DNA from 4 places in the Paenibacillus marchantiae genome. Region 4 is predicted to be linked to each of the others. Evidence: a T-box and tRNA genes for the amino acid it is inferred to sense, from the RefSeq annotation. Region 4 holds a T-box; the other regions hold tRNA genes.
The links. The T-box of region 4 lies ahead of leuS (leucine--tRNA ligase). A T-box ahead of a tRNA ligase gene usually reads a tRNA of that ligase, here a tRNA-Leu.

Region 1: it has a tRNA-Leu gene. The T-box ahead of leuS (leucine--tRNA ligase) is inferred to sense a tRNA for this amino acid. The anticodon was not compared.
Region 2: it has a tRNA-Leu gene. The T-box ahead of leuS (leucine--tRNA ligase) is inferred to sense a tRNA for this amino acid. The anticodon was not compared.
Region 3: it has a tRNA-Leu gene. The T-box ahead of leuS (leucine--tRNA ligase) is inferred to sense a tRNA for this amino acid. The anticodon was not compared.

The regions. Positions count from the first base shown of each region.
Region 1 covers NZ_CP118270.1:3,381,920-3,387,386, forward strand. Annotated here, with positions in the region: gene pelA (pectate lyase) at 318-1,277, shown strand; tRNA gene PTQ21_RS15630 (tRNA-Leu) at 1,396-1,479, shown strand; gene PTQ21_RS15635 (X2-like carbohydrate binding domain-containing protein) at 1,831-5,467, shown strand, end outside.
Region 2 covers NZ_CP118270.1:2,674,004-2,679,470, forward strand. Annotated here, with positions in the region: gene urtE (urea ABC transporter ATP-binding subunit UrtE) at 1-614, shown strand, start outside; gene PTQ21_RS12075 (nitrogen regulation protein NR(II)) at 640-1,293, opposite strand; gene PTQ21_RS12080 (hypothetical protein) at 1,321-1,524, opposite strand; gene PTQ21_RS12085 (urease accessory protein UreF) at 1,802-2,503, opposite strand; tRNA gene PTQ21_RS12090 (tRNA-Leu) at 2,925-3,007, shown strand; gene PTQ21_RS31485 (hypothetical protein) at 3,146-3,244, shown strand; partial or broken gene PTQ21_RS31490 (glutathione peroxidase) at 3,373-3,651, opposite strand; cyclic di-AMP (ydaO/yuaA leader) riboswitch at 4,004-4,179, shown strand; gene PTQ21_RS12100 (HAD family hydrolase) at 4,297-4,695, shown strand; gene PTQ21_RS12105 (HAD family hydrolase) at 4,861-5,467, shown strand, end outside.
Region 3 covers NZ_CP118270.1:3,292,529-3,297,995, forward strand. Annotated here, with positions in the region: gene PTQ21_RS15155 (winged helix-turn-helix transcriptional regulator) at 17-376, opposite strand; gene PTQ21_RS15160 (DoxX family protein) at 584-979, opposite strand; gene PTQ21_RS15165 (Gfo/Idh/MocA family protein) at 1,037-2,029, opposite strand; gene PTQ21_RS15170 (adenosylhomocysteinase) at 2,070-3,257, opposite strand; tRNA gene PTQ21_RS15175 (tRNA-Leu) at 3,492-3,575, shown strand; gene PTQ21_RS15180 (hypothetical protein) at 3,635-3,814, opposite strand; gene PTQ21_RS15185 (sn-glycerol-1-phosphate dehydrogenase) at 3,974-5,128, shown strand.
Region 4 covers NZ_CP118270.1:6,233,470-6,238,936, reverse strand. Annotated here, with positions in the region: gene rsfS (ribosome silencing factor) at 1-175, shown strand, start outside; gene PTQ21_RS28110 (CvfB family protein) at 172-1,077, shown strand; gene PTQ21_RS28105 (class I SAM-dependent DNA methyltransferase) at 1,217-1,987, shown strand; gene PTQ21_RS28100 (phosphotransferase family protein) at 2,166-3,122, shown strand; T-box leader at 3,221-3,487, shown strand; gene leuS (leucine--tRNA ligase) at 3,559-5,467, shown strand, end outside.

The sequences.
Region 1 (5,467 bases), 2.9 Mb from region 4:
TCGCTATTTATGTAGAAATAACTCGAATATTGGGTTTTAATAGATGACAAAAAAGTAACTACTGTTTCAAATGGAGAAAAATTGGATAATTTATTGGCTTTCTCACATTTCGATTAGACGATACCTATAGGTTAAGACAAAGAATTTGTTACATATTGTTGCAATTATTGACAAAATTCATTGTTTTGCATAGAATTCTTTTTGTATAATCCACTTATTGGATGAAAAGAAATAATTTGGGTTTAAAACAAATATAAGGAGGGTAGACGCTCAAGGAAAACAGTTTGCAGAAAATGAATTGGGGAGTGTTCTAAACGATGTTGAAGGCACAAGCAAGGTTTGCATCTTTGGTAATGGCATGTACAATGATTTTCTCTGTTGTCGGAATGGTATTTCAGCCTGCTGCTAAGGTATCTGCTGCAGACGCATCTGGAACGACAGCAAGTATCTCAGATATTTTGAAGAATCAACGTCCTGACGGGGGATGGAAGAAGGATTACAAAGAAACAAGTGGTGAGTGGGCCAAATCTACGATTGATAATAAAGCTACATACTCAGAAATTAGAAGATTAGCCAAGGAATTTAAAAAGACAAATGATCCGCGATATTCGGCTGCTGCCATCAAAGGAATCAACTTTTTGTTAAATATGCAGTACTCCAATGGAGGATGGCCACAAGTATACCAGAGCTCAGGCTATCACAAACACATTACCTTCAACGACGATGCCATGATTAATGTCATGTACATGCTGGATGAAGTAGGTGCACGTAAAGGTGATTTCTCATTCATCGACAGCTCTCTTGCGGATCGCAGTAAAAAATCAGTTGCCAAAGGTGTAGATGCTATTCTCAATACACAGGTTGTAGCAAATGGTAAACTGACTGCATGGGGACAGCAGCATGATTCCAGCTCCCTAAAACCTGCAGGAGCAAGGATATATGAAGTGCCTTCTCTAAGTGCTGGAGAGAGCAGTACGATTGTAAAGTTTTTGAAAACAAGACCGTCGAACTCGAAAATTAAGGTTTCCATTCAAGCGGCAGAAGCCTGGTTCAACAACGTGAAAATTACAGGATACAAGTATGTCAGAGAAAACGGAGATAGCAAACTCGTAGCTGATTCAGGTGCATCGCCAATTTGGGCACGTTTTTACGAAATTGGAACGGATAAACCGATCTTCGTAGGACGTGATGGGGTTGTGAAATACAAACTCAGCGATATCGATAAGGAAAGAAGAGGCGGGTATGCCTGGTATGGCAACTGGCCTTCAAAGATATAATTTATAAAAAGCTTTATCATTGAAGGCGAAATTATATTTTTTTTGTTGACACTAATTACCTGCACATGTTATATTATCTCTTGTCGCCGCGATATAATTTCTCGGAGATAAGACATACGCGGTCGTGGCGGAATTGGCAGACGCGCACGGTTCAGGTCCGTGTGGGCTAACCCCCGTGGAGGTTCGAGTCCTCTCGACCGCATCATATGTAACACGAAAAAGGTTCCTAGAATGGCATTGCTGCCACTCTAGGAACCTTTTTTATTTGTTTACAGATTTTGATCTTTGCTTTTCCTGATTCTTTTCAACCCATTCCCTCGGCTTGAGCAAAAATGAAGTTTCCATTTGTTTATTTATCCATTAATGGAAATATGTTTGTTCTGCGACGGTTTGCCCCTATATTTCAGGTTAATTGTACGTAAAATACCGAATTGTACCTATCTTGGGAATGCCTCATCCACTATTCTCTTCTCGTGTGGAAGCGCTATCAACAGGAATTTGAATGACCAAATTCAGAGGGGGTAGGGATAATTTGAAACGAATCGGAAAAAGGATGGCAATGTGTTTCATGGTATTTATGATTGCGGCGGTGCAGTTCGGGATTATGGGAACGACAGGTAATGTGGCACAAGCAGCAGATAAGAGTCTGGCCCAAAAGCCGTATATGGGTTGGAGCAGTTACAGCATGCAGGTATATGACGGGCCGGGTAACTGGACATCGGCCGAGAGTATAAAGAAGCAATCGGACGCCATGCGTGAGAAGCTTCAAGCCCATGGATATGAATACATTAATATTGATGCTGGCTGGAACGGTGACGAAGATGAATACGGCCGTCCTATTCCGAGTACTGTTCTTTATCCAAATGGATTTCAGGAGGTCATTGATTACGTCCATAATAACGGACAGAAGATCGGAATCTATCTGATTCCGGGATTATCAATCACCGCCTATGATAAAAATCTTGAGGTTTATGGGTCGGGCGGGGCATGTCGTATGCAAGATATTGCAGTAAAACCGCTCGTTGTTATGGATGCTTGGGATTCGTACACGTACAAAATTGATTTTTCGAACCCTTGCTCACAGAAGTACATTGACTCCATCGCGGATCTTCTTGGCGAGTGGGGTATCAACTTTGTCAAATTCGACAGTGTGACGCCAGGATCGGGAATCAATAATCTGAGCCGGGATGCACGTGGTGATGTGGAGGCATGGTCCAAAGCCCTGGACAGAAATAACATCTGGTTTGAGCTTTCCTGGGCGCTTGATCACAATTACGTGGACTTCTGGAAAAAGTATGCAAACGGCTGGAGGATCGACTGGGACGTTGAAGCTTACGACAGCAGTAAGGGATTGACCGAATGGTCGAGTATTTCCCGCTTGTTCCCCATCGCTGCCCTCTGGTGGCGGGATGCAGGTCCCGGAGGCTGGAACGACTTCGATTCACTGAATGTCGGGAATGGCTCGATGGATGGTCTGACCAAGGTTGAGCGGCAAACGGCCACGACCTTCTGGTCTATCTCTTCAGCACCGCTTTATACAGGTGATGATTTAACAAGGCTGGACAGCTATGGATTGGAATTGCTTACTAATGACGAAGTCATTGCCGTCAATCAGGCTGGACGTCCAGGCCATCCGGTTTCCATGGAGACCAAGCAGCAGGTTTGGTATGCCAATAACGGAGATGGTACTTACAGTGTAGCCTTGTTCAATTTGGGCGACCAGAGTGCGGAGGTAAAAGTCAAATGGAGCGATCTTGGCCTCAACGGTCCGGCTTCTGTCCGTGATCTCTGGAGCCATTCCGAGCTGGGGAATTTTAATCATGAATTCAGTGGCGGCGTGCTAGAACCCCATGCTTCCCGGATGCTTAAAGTAACCGCACTGAACGGCACATCAGCCGTCAATGACGATGATACAGGCATGCTCTATAGCGGGGATTGGCAGCGCAACGGGGGCAAGGAGCAGACAGATGGGAGACAGGATCTGAGCATAGCGATTACGGATTCCTCTGGCACTGGTCCAGCGAATAGCAGTCAAGGGGGTGCCTTGGACGCTGAAGCTGACAATGCTGCAAATTCAATCTCTGTGGAAGATGCCACTGTTACCAATGAGGTCTACATTAATGATGATGACAGCAGTATTAAATACACGGGCTCATGGAACTCCAATACCGGCAGAAGTTACGGTGATTACAATGGCGATGTGCATTTTACTGAAAAAGACGGCGATTATTTTGAGTATAGTTTCACGGGCACAGGCATTGAACTGCTGACGGAGAAGGATAAAGACCAAGGAGACATGATTGTCACCCTCGATAATGGAGCATCTGAAACTGTAAACGCCTATACCAGTGGAGAAAGGGAAGTCCAGCAGGTTTTGTACAGCAAACTTGATTTGGACAACGGCCCACATACCTTGAAGGTGGTCAAGGGCTCGGGCCAGTATATGTTGCTGGATGCGCTTAGAGTAACCATGGAAATTCCTCCTGGAGGGCAGAACAGCACCATTAGTCCGACCTCTGCAAACTTTGACAAGGAGACGGAACAACAGAAGGATGTCACCGTGAGGCTGTCCTTGAACGGCAATATGCTGACCGGCGTTGAAAATGATGGGGTGCTGCTCAGTGATGACGACTACACGGTGGTCAATGACAAGCTGACTATCAGGAAGCAGTACCTCACGCAGCTGCCTAAAGGGACAACGAGTCTAAACGTAATCTTTAGCGCGGGTGATCCCCAGTCTTTGGCAATAAGGATCAGCGATACTACGGGCATTCGATTTATAATGATCAATAACGACGATCCGGCAATCAAGTACAACGGCTCCTGGTCACGAAGCACTGGCAGAGGTTTGGGTGACTATAAGGACGATGTGCAGTATACCGAAAAAAACGATGATTCTTTTGAATACACCTTCAAGGGAACGGGGATCCAGTTATTTACGGAGGTTGACCAGTCACAGGGAGACATGGATATCTATGTTGACGACCAATTCAAGGAAACAGTCAGCGCCCATCGTAACGGTCGGCTGGCACAGCAGAACCTGTACAGCATATCGGGGCTGCCGGATGGGCAGCACACGCTCAAGGCAGTGAAGAAATCGGGGGAGTATATGCTGCTCGATATGCTCAAAGTTGAGCTTCCGAATCTAATTAATCCGGTAACCGCGGATTTCGACAAGTCAGCTTCCGCTCAGACAGACATTGATGTGACGCTGCTGCAACAGGTGGAAAGCTTCAGTGGTATTACTAACGGATCACTTGATCTGGTTCCGGGGTCCGATTATACAGTTGCAGGGAACCGAGTTACACTGAAAAAATCGTATCTTGCTGCGCAGTCAGTGGGGACGCTGAACCTCAGCTTTGCCTTCGGCGGTGATTATCTCAATGATGTGCATTCCACGGTGGTGGACGGGGATTCTTTCGAATACACCTTCAAGGGCACTGGAATAAGTATGATTACACCGACTGGACCAGAACAGGGCGAAGTGGACATTTATGTAGACGGACAGCTGGTGCAGACCGTGAACGCCTACAGTCCAAGCCGGCAGATTCAGCAGGAGATTTACAGCATTTCAGGACTGGCAAAAGGCCAGCATACACTCAAAGCTGTGAAGAAATCCGGTGAGCTCATGCTGGCCGATCAACTGAAATTTACTGTCCCTACTGGAAACGGTGAACCAACGAATCCGTCGAATCCAGGTGGTCCATCCAATCCAAGTGGACCATCGACTCCTGTCGTCCAGCCTTCAGACACTTCTGTGCCTGCGCCAGCTCCTGAATCTGGAAATACAGACGGGACAACAGGAACAGAGGGTGGTCAAGATATTCCGTACAAGGCGTATATTCAAGGATATCCGGGCGGGTTGTTCAAGCCGGATAACAAGCTCACCCGTGCAGAGATGGCAACCATACTCGCAATGGTATCTGAGAAAGAAGGCACAGGATCTGCTGTTGTATTCAGTGACGTTAAGTCAGAATATTGGGGAGCCGACGCCATTGCTAAGGTAAGCAAGATGGGGTTGATGAATGGTTATAAGGATGGGACGTTTAAGCCAAATCAGCCATTGACTCGTGCGGAGATGGCCACTCTTGTGTCCCTTCTTGGTCCGGCTTCCGAGAATTCAGGCGATGGATTCTCGGATATCGGTAGTCACTGGGCCAAGGAAGCCATTTTGAAAGCGCAAAGCGCAG
Region 2 (5,467 bases), 3.4 Mb from region 4:
AGGTAGTATGCCTGATGGGGCGTAATGGTGTAGGGAAAACCACCTTGATGAAGACGTTGATGGGGCTTCTTAAAACGCGCAAGGGAAGTATTCAGTGGAAAGGTCAGGAATTATCCACCCACGATCCGGCCAAACGGGCCAGGTCGGGGATTGGATATGTGCCGCAGGGGCGGGAAATATTCCCGCAGCTTACGGTAAAAGAAAATCTGTTGCTGGGTCTGGAGACGAGTGCTGCAGGGGTGAAGACGTTTCCAGAGGATGTGCTAGCGATGTTTCCGGTGCTTGCCACGATGTATGGGCGGCAGGGTGGTGATTTGAGTGGTGGGCAGCAACAGCAGTTGGCATTTGCCCGCGCGCTGGCTTCTCGGCCTGGATTATTGCTTCTGGATGAACCGACAGAAGGTATTCAGCCTTCCATCGTAGAGGACATCCGGCAGGTTATTTTGCAAATTAAGGCAAAGGGTGAGATCTCCATCTTGCTGGTGGAGCAAAGCATTGATTTTGTACGCGGTGCTGCAGATTATATCTATGTAATGGACAAAGGGGTAATTGCACTGCAAGGAGCACCGCGAGAGCTGGATATGTCGCAGTTTGAGCACCATCTGTCTGTGTAGCTAAGGTTCATGGCGTAGGAAGAGTTCAGGAGCGCTTGTCCAGAATGTTGGAGTACTTCGGATATAGTCTTCGGATGCAATCCGGGCAGATATCATGAGTGAATTCGGCATGGGTGTGCTTCTCCAAATAACTTTCAACAGAGTTCCAGCTGTCCTGTTCATCCTTAATCTGTTTGCAGACAGCGCAGATGGGAAGCAGTCCACGCAAAGTGCGCACTTCAGACAGAGCCTTCTTCAATTGGCGTTCTGTCTGTTTCTGTTCGGTAACATCCGTGTGTGCAATCAGTGCAAGATCAGACAGCAGGGATGGGTCGGCCTGAATCAATGGGGTGAGTTCCATACGGAACCATCGCTGTTCGCTGTGAGCAGTTTGAACGGAGATATCGTATGTATAACTGTCTTTAAAAGGTGCAGTGATACTTTTCAACTCCTGAACAATCTTCGCATTTTTTGCTTTCTCCTCGCGTAATGTCCACCCCTCTACAAGATGAAGGTAATGAGGCGGTTCAGGTGCTGTTCTGGAGGGGCTTGTTACGCTCTGTTTGGGAAGCAGTTGCCCAAGTCCATGTTGCCAAGCGGTGTTGCAGCTTCGAATGATCCAGTTGTGATCGACGATGATAAGTTGGTGTTGAATGGACTGGAACGATAATCTCTCCAGATCGGATATTAAGTATCTCATGAAATGAGCTCCTCCTTGGCAGAAATCTTATCTTAAATCATCTGGAATTTCCAAGATGTCTGCGACCTGGTTCCTGAACCGGGTTGCTTTGCGGGTACCGTGAATGAGATTGGACAGACGATATGGCGGAATGCCATACTGTTCACAAAATGTCTTTTGGTCGACCTGGAGTTCGGTTAGTCGTCGTTTAATGGCCCATCCGAAAGGAGTCACAGGTTTCTTTTTGTTCAAAAGGGTTCACCCCTCGTTGGAATGTAGTGTTCAGCTGGTTATTCTTGGTGTAAAATATATAGATATGCGAGCTGTATGTTTTATTATATACGTATTTGCGTCATCTAACAATTAAAAAAGACGTAAATAAGTGTATTTTAATATGTTAAATGGCGTAAATGCGTTAAATAGACAAAATAAATGACATAAAAAACACGCCAGCAATGAGGTTGCGGCGTGTTTTTTTATATTTTACTGTGTGAGGAGATGGGTTGTGTGAAGAAAAAGGGGATGGGAATTAGGCTCTGTATGCGTGAAGCCCTGCTCCAAGCATGTGAAAGCTTGGAAACAACGTTTTCATGGACGATGAGGTTGGTTGTACCAGTCCATCCGCAGCGGAGGCGCTGACGGTATGCCATTCATGCTCCAGGTCTGCGGCCAGGCGAACCAGCAGGTCCTGGGTTGTATCGGTGTTAAGGGGAATCACTTTGGAGGCTTCGGTTATGCAGGCACTCATGGCTGAATGCAGATAACCAAGGACCGCCTCCTCGACAGGGATTTCGAGGTGGTGGTTAATCCAGGCGTGAACAGTGGGGAGACAGCCAACAGATTCATACTTAGCCAGCGTTTGTTCGAGATGGCTAAAATCAATCCAGGGGTGTAGTGCGCGAGCTAGCTTAATTAGTCGTTTGCCCATAATGGAGGCATGTTCTCTAAGATTGACTGGGGTGCGCTGGACATGAACGAGTTTGTCGATGAGGGCTGTACGCCATGCGTCCTTGTGATCTGCGGCGGTGTATATGCCTTTAATCGCCATACCTTCCAGACGCACGATGCTGGGATGCAATTGACAGCGCATGAATGATTCGAGATCTTCAACACTACGAATGGTACCTTCAGCGATATGGGCATCCATACCGAAGGAATGGGTGAACCCTCCGACCTGGATAGAGGAATCAAGCAGTTTGACATAATCGAGCAGCTTATTCCCACGGTTCACAATCTTTCGCCTCCTACGTTCGTTAAATGTTATGTTAAATAACATTTATACTCCTTTTTGGTTCGCTTTATGTTTGTAAATCCGAATTATATGATATATATATTCACATAAATATCCGCTTTTTGTCAATAGTTTCTTTGTTTTTTGAATATTAAATCTATTTAGTGTTATTTTATATAACTTTATGAGTTACTTTATACTAAGAGGATGTGAAGGATGGTAATACAAATAAAGTAGAGTGATCGGCCTAATCGGGTATACAAACGAGATCAAATTTAATCATATGCACTTCGTAGGAGAAAATGACGAGATTATACGATTTATGGAAGGAAAAGCGCAGTTAAAATGATATTAAGAAAAATGCTTTACTTTTAAACATGAACCGGGTATAATCAATTTTGTTGCCGATTATTTACGACATGCGGTCGTGGTGGAATGGCAGACACGCTATCTTGAGGGGGTAGTGGGTGTATACCCGTGGAGGTTCGAGTCCTCTCGACCGCATCATAAGAACGATAAAGAAGAAGCTTCCCGTATGGGAAGCTTCTTCTTTTTTTGTTTTATTTACAGTACAGATGGGCCAGACAAAAAAAAGGTCACCCGTTTCCCCTGAATGCATGCTCATTCTGTCTGCTGGGTCGGATGGCCTTTACTTGTTATTTAAGCAATTCTTTGATGTCCGCTTCAATTTTATCAGGTGTTGTTTTGGGAGCATACCGTTTCAGAACACGTCCGTTCTGATCCACAAGGAATTTGGTGAAGTTCCATTTAATGGCTTTGGAGCCGAGTACGCCTGGCGCTTCTTTGGTAAGGTGCTGGAAAAGAGGGTGAGCGCTTGAACCATTCACATCGATCTTCTCAAACATCGGGAAGCTAACACCATAGTTCATCTGGCAGAACTCGGCAATATCATCAGAAGAGCCTTTTTCCTGTGCAAACTGGTTGCTTGGAAAACCAAGAACTTCGAATGGGGAGTCTTTAAACTTATCCTGAAGCTCTTGCAGACCTTTGAATTGAGGTGTGAGGCCGCATTGGCTTGCTGTATTCACGATAAGCAGTACTTTGTCACGATAGTTGGACATTTCAACTTCCTGACCGCGAAGGGTGTTTACTTTGTAGTCGTAGACTGACATGAAAATCGCCTCCATTTCATATTCTTCTTTCTTCTATTATATTGATTACAATTAAATAATGCAAAATTAATATTGCTTTTTTAACTCAATTTGAAGCTGTCGTGTATGATCTGTGACTGATTTGCTACCTGAATTTCGCTAAAGAGAGAATTAGAGAGCTTTGATGAGATGGGTAGAGAATGGATACGTTGTAAGCGCTATTATTGATGTGAAATGGCAAAAATCCGTCGATTCGGTGATCTGCGCAGACTTTACACCAATATGGCACGGGTGTATGATTCATATCGTAATTCCAATTTAAATTAAATTTTACATGAAAAACGAAACAAACGATAATATCGCTCTGATTAATGATTATAAAAGAACGATGTTTTAATCGCTGAGTTTCCATTCATTCATGGGTGGGAAACGGGGGAACCAACAGGATGAACTGTCCAGGACAGTAGGCATCCATGGGGTGAATTTTCCGGTGACAGCCGGAAATAGGGCGACTCTCGCGCCCGAATCCGTCAGCTAACCTCGTAAGCGTTAAAGGGAGAGGCAACAAGCCGTACGCTGGTTCATAGTGTCTTTTTGCTATGGATTATTGAAGAAGCGTCCGGGAGGCCTTGGTCCCCCACGCTTCTTTTTTGTTGTCTTTTCACGCCAAGGGAGGAACGAATGATGGATAAAGAGATGATCTTAGTGACTGCTCCAAATGAAGCAGGACGTAAATTTATCAAATTGCTGATGTACAAAAAAATGCCGTTTGCCGTTCTGACCAACAGTGCAGGGGAAGAGCGCAGGCTCCGGAGAATCGGTGTGGAGCATGTCATTCGCATGAACACAGCTGCTGCTCAGAAATGGTTTTTGCCGCAAGGTAGTGTCGGCAATGTTTTTATTTTTGAAAATAGCCTAAACCTGACCTGTCGATATTTACAGATCTGCCGCTCCTGGACATCCAAGTCCCTGTGTGTCATTACGGAACAAAGCCACCCCAAAGGGATCTATCGGGGAATGGGAGCAGACCGTATTGTATATTCCTTGAATGGGGAAGTTGGGTTTCTACTGAATGGCTAGTGGCTAGTACTATTCCTGTGATTGATCCAGTGTCAGCTGCCTGTTATAATTGAAATCATAAATAAACGGAAACTTGAGGAGACTCATGCATGTTGGTGGGTCTTCTTTTTTATGGTTTGGGAAATAGGGATATGGATTTCCTGTGGCTAACGAGGAGGAATAGGCGTGCCGGATGTACGTGGAATACAATGGTTGTTCTTTGATGTGGGGGATACGCTCGTGGACGAATGGGAGCCGGTAGATGATATTATCGGTCAGTTCGTTCGTGAAGCTTGTGCGCTTGGTTATCAGGTGGAGATGCAGACGGTGCGAGATATATTTGCCGCCTCCTACCGAAATTACGAGCAATGGCCGATGAAATTGGCTATTCGTACCCTTATCAGCGACGAGGGGCACCGGGAACAGATACAGGAGAAGCTGAAGTTCCGCAAAGAGCTTGAGCGCCCCTTCGCGTCAGCCGACGCTGTTCTCCAGACGTTGTCGCAAAACTATAAGATTGGTATCATTGCCAATCAGAGTCCGGGGACGGAAAATCGGCTGGATAGCTACGGCTTGCGCAAGTATGTGGATGTGCTGGCCTGTTCGGCTGAAGAAGGAGTGTCCAAGCCTGATCCTGAATTGTATGCTGTAGCGTTGAAACAGGCGGGATGCAAACCTGAGGAAGCGGTCATGATCGGCGACAGGATTGATAATGATATTATTCCGGCTAAGAAGCTGGGTATGCACACGATCCGGATTTTGCAGGGTTATGGCAGATTCCAGCCGGAGCTTG
Region 3 (5,467 bases), 2.9 Mb from region 4:
TTCTTTTGTCTTTTGTTTAGACATCTTGTGATCTGGCCTGGACTTCATTTGTATACTGTTCTCCCCAGTCTCGCATGCTGTAAATAATCGGCTGGAGCGTTTCTCCAAACGGTGTAAGCGAATATTCCACTTTGGGTGGAACCTGAGGATAGATTTCCCTGTGAACAATTCCGCTGCTTTCCAGCTCTCTTAATTGGAGAGTTAACATCCGCTGAGTAATATCAGGGAATAACTTTCTAATCTCGTTGAATCTTAACGAGCCGGAGAATAGGTGATATAGAATCGCACCTTTCCATTTGCCTCCAATGACGCTCAGCGTGACTTCGACGGAACAGCCATAAGGCGAGGGGCACCCATCGGCCGGGTTTTTTCTCATTATAATTGCACCTCCAGTTCGTGGTGGTTATTTATAGTATCAATTTTAGTACTACAGCACATAAATGTACATATCACTCATCTATGAGCATATCACTTCTCCCTTGGATTATAAACCCCATCCCATACATCTGCATGAAGATAAAACAACAAAGAACCCCGGTTTCGTATCACGAAACACCGAGGTTCTCAGGAATGAAAGGCTTGATTAGAATAAAGTGTCCAGGGAGTAAGCTCCTGCACCCGCAAGTGCAACACCGATCAGTGATCCGAGCATAACCAGATTGTACTCGAATCCTCCGTTCAGATTCCAAAGTCCTTTACCTGCATGAACTTTTGCTATGGCAACAACCATAGGGATGATGAGCAAAATGACAGCAAAACCAGTCCACAGACCTGCTCCAAACAGGAATCCGCCGATCAACTCAATAAGGCCTCCACAGACAGCCATAACTCTTGCGGGCCTCAGACCAATCGCCCCGAAAAATTCGGTTGTTCCTGATATGCCTTCTCCACCAAACCAGCCAAACAGTTTCTTGCATGCATGACCCATCATAATGAAACCAATAACAAGTCGAATGATAAGTAATCCGGCGTCTAACATGTGCTTCTTTCCTCTTCTCTAGTTGTATAAAATGATTGGTCTTATATCATATGAATGTCAGATCAGCGACGCCAGAATGGTATCACATAACGCCATGGTTTCAATATTATCCTTACCACTGGAATGTGGATCAGATTTGTTCTGACAGCATTCCATAAAATGAGCCATCTCCCCTACAAATCCTCGTAAGTAGAGGTCGCGATAAGCCCCTGACATGGGAGAGCTCGACGGGGTGAAAACAGTATCCTGCTCCTCAAGGGATTTCCAGGGAAGGTTTTCCCCTGTACGAGATTGATGAACCGTAAGCGTGTTGATTTCATCTGCTAACGCAAATCCGTTGTCAAAGGTGACAAGTACATTTTCGCTTTCGCGTGACCATGCACTCATGCCAACAAAGTAGGCACTGCCCACCACACCATGATCAAATTTCAGGGAAATGCCCTGGTTAATATGTTCTCCGTCCTTAACCGTTGTGCCTGTGACCTGTACGGCTTCCCCGAACAGAAAACGCATCAGATCGACCATATGAATGGCAGCGAGCTTCATGAATTGTTCCTCATCCTTGCAGAATGGTGTGCTATCTACAGCAAATTTCATTTGGAAAGAACGTGCTCTCCCCAATGATCCACCATCAATCAGTTCCTTGAGTTTCATGTAGACCGGCGCATATCGTTTCATGAATCCAACCATAACAACCACACCGGCCTTTTGGGCAGCTTCAGCCACAGCAGCAGCTTCGGCAGCGTTCCATCCGAGGGGTTTATCCACGTATACATTTTTGCCAGCCCGGATGCATTCAAGGGCAAGTGCTGTCTGATCCTCTGGTTGCGCCACAACAACGACGCCGTCACAGTCTTCATTCTGCAGCATCAGCTGAGTATTGTCATAGGCTTTCCCTCTGCTCCCAAAACGAAGGAGAGCCGCCTCGGACCGTTCAATACTGCGGGTGGCGATGGCCTGAATGTCTGCTCCTGCTTCAACAGCAGATGGATATATATTCGTGGATGCATGGAATCCTGCACCGATAAAACAAAGTTTGGCTTTTCTCATACGGACCTCTCCTTTAAATTCATATCACCATTTTTAATGATTAGATTTTGTAGCTTAAATGCTTCAGCATCTGTCCGGCAATGGTGTTGTTAACGCTATGAGGAACCGGCTGTGGTCCTAGGGTGAGATGTTGGCGTTGTTGTACAAGATATAGGAGGGAGGCGGCTTGCAGGGACAAGCCTAGATCCATCGTTTCGGCAGGGTTGCCGCTGCCACCAGCCAGGTTCAGCATCTCGCCTTGAGTAAGTAGCATGAGTCGGCGTCCGTTGGTTAATGTAAATTGTTCGATATCCGCTGTCAGTTGTTCCGTATGCTCCGCCTCCTGACGGAGACTTTCCAGATCCATCTCCCAAGAAAAATGTCCGGCATTGGCGAGGATCGTTCCATCATTCATTTGATTAAAATGTTCCTTCAGAATGGCGTTAGGACGGCCAGTGACAGTAATGTACACTTGGGCAAATGCAAATGTATCCTCCAATCGTGCCACTCTGAACCCATCCAGCGCCGCTTCCAGACCGGCAATCGGATCGGTTTCAACAACGACGACCTGACTGCCCAGATTCCGCAAATATTTGGCGATGCCTCGTCCACAGGTTCCATAACCTACGATGACGAAACGACGTGTAGGCAGAATCAGGTTTGTAGTACGCATGAAACCTTCAATAATGGTCTGTCCGACACCATGTTCATTTTCCATGATTCGTTTGAGTGGACTATCATTAATAACAATGATGGGGAAAGGAATGTTCTCATCCGTCTCTTCACGCAGAAGATTGGCCCCGGTCGTTGTCTCCTCCGTACCACCAATAAGAGAGTTAGTATCATACTGTTGAATGAAGGTACGCGCCAGATCAGCTCCATTATCCATGAGGAGATGGGGTTGGTGACCAAGTACACTTTGGATATTTTGCAGGTGCTCATTGCGCCTGTCCGCACGTTGACCATATACCGTGATGCCTTCTTCTTGCAGAGCTGCTGCGACGGCGTCTTTGGTTGTACCCGGGCTGCCAGTCAATACAACGTTGGCTCCACCTGCTTGGAGTGTGCGGCATAATACAGCTGTTTTAGGTTCTACATGAATACATATACCGATGGTTAAACCAGCAAAAGGCAGCTCTTTGGCAAAATGGGATTTCAATTCCCCGAGCAGGGGCATATGCATTTCCGTCCAGTGAATGCTGCGTTTTCCTTCTTCAATACGTTCATGTGTTGTGTTCTTGATCGTCATGCAAAACTCCCCTTTTCTATGCAAGGTATAGCGTGTCCAACAGGACACTTGATCTGCTTAATGTCTACGATAGGGAGTTTGATGGGGTTAAAAAAGGACATATGTCCTATTCATTGCAGCTTGGAAAAAAGGTATTGCAAACTTATTACAGAGCATGTATACTCTTAATTACGGTAAAACAAGCAATTGCTTGACCGGAGTACTTTTCATCCATGATGAGAAGATACATATTATGCGGTCGTGGCGGAATTGGCAGACGCGCACGGTTCAGGTCCGTGTGGGCTAACCCCCGTGGAGGTTCGAGTCCTCTCGACCGCATCGAAGAAAAAAGCTCGCAAAATTGCTCTAAAGGCAATTCGCGAGCTTTTTTTGTTTTTTTATTTATTGAAAATGAATTGTTGCACACATAGGCCTGCAATCGCTCCAGCAATACCAAAGAGCGCAACACTTGCCATCACCTCATATGCCTGGAAGCGAAACAAAAAGGCGATGCCGCTGCCAAATGTCGTTCCTGCGAGAAATCCGAGAGAAATTCCTATTTCTTTGGTTAATTTCATAGGTTCACCTGCTTGGGAATGTGAGTTTGGGGTTTGCAAATTTTTAATACAGGAAGTAAAGTGTGATCAGGAAAATACTCACATTTTATTTCCTTTTTTCATTTTGTGGTTTTAACCATGTAATTATGCATGATATTTCTTAAGGGAGGTTAAAAACGGATGAATATGAACAAGCGAATTGCCGTATGGAACGAAGAAGCGCAAAATTGTACTTGTGGGCATGATCATCGGTTGGTGCAAATGCAGGTCTATCTGGAGCATGGAGCTATTCAGCGGTTACCTGGCTATTTGTCCGAGCAAGGGTACAGACATGTAACAGTGGTATATGATCGATTTACAGGTCCGGCAGCGGGACACGAGGTGGTAAAGAACATCCGAGAAGCGGGCGTTCATGTGGATGAGATATGCATACCAGAGAACAAAGCAGGCGACGTGATCGCCGATGAGGGTGGGATTGTGCAGGTACTGCTCGGTGTGAAACAAGAAAGTCAGGCGATCATTGCTGCTGGTTCAGGGACCATTCATGATCTGGTGCGATTTGTTTGCTCCAAAATGAACAAGCCCTTTCTGTCAGTGCCTACAGCAGCTTCGGTTGACGGATTTACCTCAGCGGGTGCACCTCTTATTGTAAGCGGCGTCAAACAGACTTTCCAGGCGGTACCGCCTAAAGCTATTTTTGCGGACATCGATATTTTGGAGCAAGCCCCCCAAGAGATGAATGCAGCCGGATTCGGAGATATGCTTGGTAAATATACATCACTGGCGGACTGGGTGGTTTCCAGGGATCTGGGTGGAGAACCGTTCTGCCCCGTAGCTTATCGCATGACAGAAGAAGCACTAACTTCCTGTGTGGAGCATGTACAAGGGATCGCTGAAGGACGGGCCGATGGTGTGAGTGTATTGATCGATGCGCTGATTGCTTCCGGCATTTCCATGCTAATCATTGATCATTCTCGTCCGGCATCCGGTGGAGAACATCATCTGTCTCATCGGTGGGAGATGGATCTGATGGAGTCAGGGCACAAGCCTGTTTTGCATGGTGCCAAGGTGGGAGTGGCCTGTGCACTGCTTACCATAAAATACAAAGATCTTGCACAAAAATCCGACGAGCCGGTATTCCAGGTATACAATAATCTGCCGGATGCATCTCAGCTTATAGCTTGGCTTGAGCAAGTTGGGGGACCTACAACGACTGAACAACTAGGTGTATCCATGGAGATGGTGGAACATGCTTTCAACACAGCTCATTTGCTTCGTGATCGTTATACGGGACTGAAATATATCAACGAGATTCTAAACGTGGATTCGAAATAAGGATGGGAAAAATAATATGAACAAGTGTTATCTTATGGATTTAGTTGTACGTACAAATTATGAGTAGATCCTGTAATGTACGAGACAAGGAAGTGTTGTTGTTTGCGCTAGAGGTGCTTGTGCTTAATTCGATAGCAACAAATCACATGAATTTTTGAAAAACACGGTCTTACAAGAGATAAGGATAGATCAAATCAAACGTTATACGAGCTGAATTAGAGTTTGAATTAAGCCTACTCCCTTAAGGGACAGGCTTTTTTTATACTTTATATAAAGTGTTGTGTTAAATTGTTCGTACAAATATATTATGAAAATGAAGCTAACGACGAAGTTATATTT
Region 4 (5,467 bases):
TAAACAGGCGCATGCTGCCGGCGTGAACATCAAAGGCATCGAAGGTATGGATTCGGCACGTTGGGTATTGATGGATATGGGTGATGTGGTTGTTCATATCTTCCACCGTGACGAGCGTGAGTATTACAACATTGAACGACTGTGGTCTGATGCCAAAGTGGTGGAAACGGTATGAGTTTGATCGCAGGAACAGTCGTCAACTTGCCGGTTTCACGTGAAGTGTCTCCATTTGGCTACTTTTTGACGACAGGATCGGAAGATGTACTGCTTCACTATACGGAGCTCACACGGGACGTGAAAATTGGAGAAACGCTGGAGGTCTTTGTGTTCTTTGATACGGAAGATCGCCTGGCGGCAACCATGAAAAAACCATATCTCACTCTAGGCGAAATGGCACGTCTGGTTGTGGCTGACATTCATCCACGCCTTGGCTGTTTCCTCGAGATGGGGCTTGGGCGGCAATTGCTGCTCCCGATTCGTGAATTGCCTGAGTTGGAAGAATTACGTCCTCATGTAGGCGATGAAGTTTTTGTCCTTATGGAGCATGACAAGCAAGGGCGTTTGCGTGCGAAATTGGCTGGAGAACGTGAGCTTGCACCATTGTCCTTCCATGCGCCAACCACTTGGGTCAACGAATGGGTTGAAGCAACGGTGTACAAGCCACTTCAGATGGGTACTTTTGTACTTGTTGACGGTGGTGTGCTGGGCTTTGGCGCTATTGGCATGATTCATTCCTCGGAACGAAACCGTATGCTACGTCTAGGTGAAAAGGTGAAATGCCGGGTAACCATGGTACGTGAAGATGGACGTGTCAATCTGGCGATGTCTCCTCTCAAAGAGGTTGGTCGCAATGAAGATGCAGACAAACTGCTTGCTTTCATGAAAGATCGCCCTACGGGCGGCATGCCGTATTCGGATGCAACCCCGCCGGACATCATCAAGCAGCGTTTTGGTATCAGTAAATCCGCTTTCAAGCGGGCCTTGGGCAAACTGATGAAGGATGGTCTGGTAACTCAAAAGGAAAACTGGACTTATCTGACAGAGTCTGTACCTCAGGATCAGAACGAGGACAAGTAGACAAACGGGTAGAATGGATCAAGCATACGCTTGAATCCACAAGTAAAGGCAGGGCAAGGCTGGGTGAACTCCGGACGCCCCTGCTTTTTCTTTTGTTCAAAAGAGATTCGAAAATGAAATTGAAAGTGCGGTGCCTGACATGTCTTACCGGAAATTTGCCTATGTGTACGATGAATTAATGGAGGATATGCCTTATCCGGACTGGATAAGGTTTGCGAGAACGGCTTGGGAACGGCATGGCATGCCGAAAAGTGTGGCTGAACTGGGCTGTGGAACCGGCTCAATTACGATCCCACTGGTGAACTCCGGCTTTGAAGTTACAGGTATTGACCTGTCAGCGGACATGCTGTCTGTTGCACGCAGTAAAATGGAGGCCACGCCTCAAGGCCACCGCTTATATCGGGAAGGCAGTGTCCGCTGGGTGCAGCAGGATATGCGGGACTGGAGAGTGCCGGAGCCTGTGGACTCGGTGATATCGTTCTGTGATTGCGTGAATTATCTGCTTGAAAAAGAGGATATCGTTCGTACCTTTCAGCGTACTTACGAGATGCTAAAGCCGGAGGGCACATTCCTGTTCGATGTACATCATCCGAATACCCTTATTCGATACGAAGAGGAGCAACCATTTGTGTTGGACGAACGCTCCGTATCGTATATTTGGACCTGTGATATGGATCATGAACGGTGTGAGATTGAGCATCATCTAAGTATCTTTTCGCGTGTGGCTGAGAGCGGCAAGGATATGTACCAACGGTTTGAAGAGGTTCATGTTCAGCGTGCGTATGATCCGGACTGGATGAAGCTGGAGCTCACGAAGGCTGGCTTCAGAGATGTACGTGTATATGCTGATTTTGAGTGGAAAGAGGCGGGAGAAGGCGCACAGCGTCTATTCTATGTAGCCGTGAAATAGGATTAAGATAAAGAACTGTCCTTATGATGTATAAGGGCAGTTCTTTGTTTATAAGAATGTTTTTTTATATGTAATAAAAGTTATTGCCAGTGGGGTTAAAGGAAGCCATAATAGTTGGATGGAAAACGTTTTCTAATTAGTAGAATCCTGAAAAATTAAATTCTGGGTGGGATGCAGAATGGAAAGTACATACAAAACAAGGCTTACTTCCGAACAATTAGACAGAATTGTGCAGCAGCACTTTAACACAGGTGTCCAAGAATACAAAGAGATGATTGACGGGTGGGCAAACCACGCTTACTTTATTACCAAGAAAGACGGACAGAAGGTTGTACTCAAAATAGCTCCTTCTAATGGCATTAAGCTGATGCGCTGCGAACAGCATGTCATGGTTGCTGAGGTTGAAGCACTACGACTCGCGGCAGAACTTCAGGATGTACCCGTTCCTCGGGTATTGGCCTATGATCCATCGCTCACCCTGGTTCCGGCAGAATATTTTATTATGGAGTACATGCCAGGAACGCCGTATAACAAAGTCAAAGATCAGTACAGTGCAGAAGAGCAGGAATCCATAGAGCAGCAGCTGGGTGCATACAATCGTCGGATCAATGAAATTAAAGGAGAGAAGTTTGGTTACTTTTCTTCAAAGAAATCGCATTATACAACGTGGAAAGAAGCTTTCATGAGCCTAATGGATGATATGCTTGCAGATAGCAAAGCAGCGGGTGTGGAATTTTCGATTCGTTATGAGGAACTGGAGCGTTTGATTCAAGAGAATTCGGATGTGCTGGATGATGTCAAAGAGCCTGTGCTTGTACATTGGGATTTGTGGGATGGGAATGTATTTGTAGAGGCGGGGAAAATCACCGCCATTATCGATTTCGAACGTTCCCTTTGGGCAGATCCTTTAATGGAGCACTATTTCAGTCATTTTAATAATACACCGGGATTCCTCAAAGGATATGGTAGAGCAGTTACAACAGACAGTGAACGAAAAAGAAGAAGTTTATATGATCTGTATTTTGATCTGGCGCTGAGAATCGAGTGTCCATATCGTCAATACGATAACAAGGAACACATTCAGTGGTCGATTGATAATCTAGAAGAAGGAATCAAGCGATTCCAGTCGTCTTAAGGTGTATACTGATGCATAGCATTGCTTATACTCAACAGACAGTGTAATATTGACTTTAATGCTTCTTTTTTATATAATGTTTCCGATCATATCGTATACATATTTCGATGATAAGGATCAGTAGTGAGTCCTGTACATGACAGAGAGCCGGCGCTTGGTGCAAGTCGGTTGACAGTATTTCACGAACTCGCCTTGGAGAAATGCGGTGATTACACCATCTTGCAACCGACTGATTAACACTCGGGTTCAGGAATGGAAATCCGCATCGGTTAACCGCCGTTACAGGTCCAAAGGGAGCGGATGACGAAGCACGATCGTCCGCTAACTAGGGTGGTACCACGGGAATTCAACCTCTCGTCCCTAGCGCTGCAAACGCTACGGGATGCTGAGGTTTTTTTGTTGCAATAAAAGCGAATAACCAGAGGAGGAACAATAGATGAGTGAGAATCAACAGCCGAAACACGGCTATAAGCCACAAGACATGGAGAAAAGTTGGCAGCAATACTGGGATGACAATAAAACGTTTAAAACGGGTGAAGACCCCGCTAAACCGAAGTTTTATGCCTTAGATATGTTTCCGTATCCATCCGGCTCAGGCCTGCACGTAGGTCACCCGGAAGGATATACGGCAACGGATATCGTATCCCGTTTCAAACGTATGCGCGGTTTCAATGTATTGCATCCAATGGGTTGGGATGCTTTCGGCCTGCCTGCTGAGCAGCATGCATTGGATACTGGTGAGCATCCACGGGATATTACATTCCGCAATATTGACAATTTCCGTCGTCAGATCAAATCACTGGGTTTCTCATATGACTGGGATCGGGAGATCAGCACAACAGACCCTGACTATTACAAATGGACGCAATGGATCTTCATCCAGTTGTACAATAAAGGCCTGGCTTATGTAGATGAAGTGCCTGTGAACTGGTGCGAAGCTTTGGGAACGGTACTGGCGAACGAAGAAGTTATCGACGGTAAGAGTGAGCGTGGTGGACATCCGGTCGTTCGTAAACCGATGCGCCAATGGGTATTGAGAATTACGGAATATGCAGAGCGTTTGCTGGAAGACTTGGAAGAGCTGGACTGGTCGGAAAGTATCAAGGATATGCAGCGCAACTGGATCGGCAAATCGACCGGGGCGGAAGTTACTTTTGCCATTGAGGGTCATGAAGAAGTTATTAAAGTGTTTACGACACGTGCAGATACTTTGTTTGGTGCAAGTTATGCTGTATTGGCACCTGAGCATGAGCTGGTTGAAGTCATTACAACGGCTGAACAGCGTGAAGCAATCAAGGCATATCAGGAACAGGCTGCTCGCAAGAGTGATCTGGAACGTACTGATTTGGCTAAAGACAAAACGGGTGTGTTCACAGGAACTTATGCAATCAATCCGGTAAACGGAGCGAAGGTGCCAATCTGGATCGCCGATTATGTTCTGGCTGGATACGGCACAGGGGCGATCATGGCTGTTCCGGGACATGACGCTCGTGACTGGGAGTTTGCAAAACAGTTTGGTCTGGACATCATCGAGGTTGTACAGGGTGGCGACGTGACACAAGAAGCGTATTCCGGAGACGGACCGCATGTGAACTCCGATTTCCTGAACGGATTGAACAACGAAGAAGCGATTGCTAAGATGATTGCCTGGTTGGAAGAGAACGGTAAGGGACAAGGCAAGGTAACCTATCGTCTGCGCGATTGGCTGTTCAGCCGTCAGCGTTACTGGGGTGAACCAATCCCGATTCTGCATCTGGAAGACGGAACGATGAAGACGGTGCCGGAAGATCAACTACCTTTGCTGCTGCCGGATATTGACCAGATCAAACCTTCGGGCACTGGAGAGTCACCACTGGCGAATGTTACGGAATGGGTTAACACCGTAGATCCGGAAACGGGAATGAAAGCACGTCGCGAGACGAACACAATGCCACAATGGGCAGGTAGCTGCTGGTATTACCTGCGCTTTATTGATCCACACAATGACAAGGAACTGATCTCTCAGGAGAAACAGCAGCAATGGCTGCCAGTTGATCTGTATATCGGGGGAGCAGAGCACGCGGTGCTTCACTTGCTGTACGCTCGTTTCTGGCATAAAGTGCTGTATGATCTGGGTGTGGTGCATACCAAAGAGCCGTTCCACAAACTGGTCAACCAAGGTATGATCCTGGGAACCAACAATGAGAAGATGAGTAAATCCCGTGGTAATGTTATTAACCCGGATGAGATCGTCAATGAATTCGGTGCAGATACATTGCGTCTGTACGAAATGTTCATGGGGCCTCTGGAGGCGACAAAACCGTGGAACGCTAACGGGGTTGAGGGCATGCACCGCTTCCTGTCAC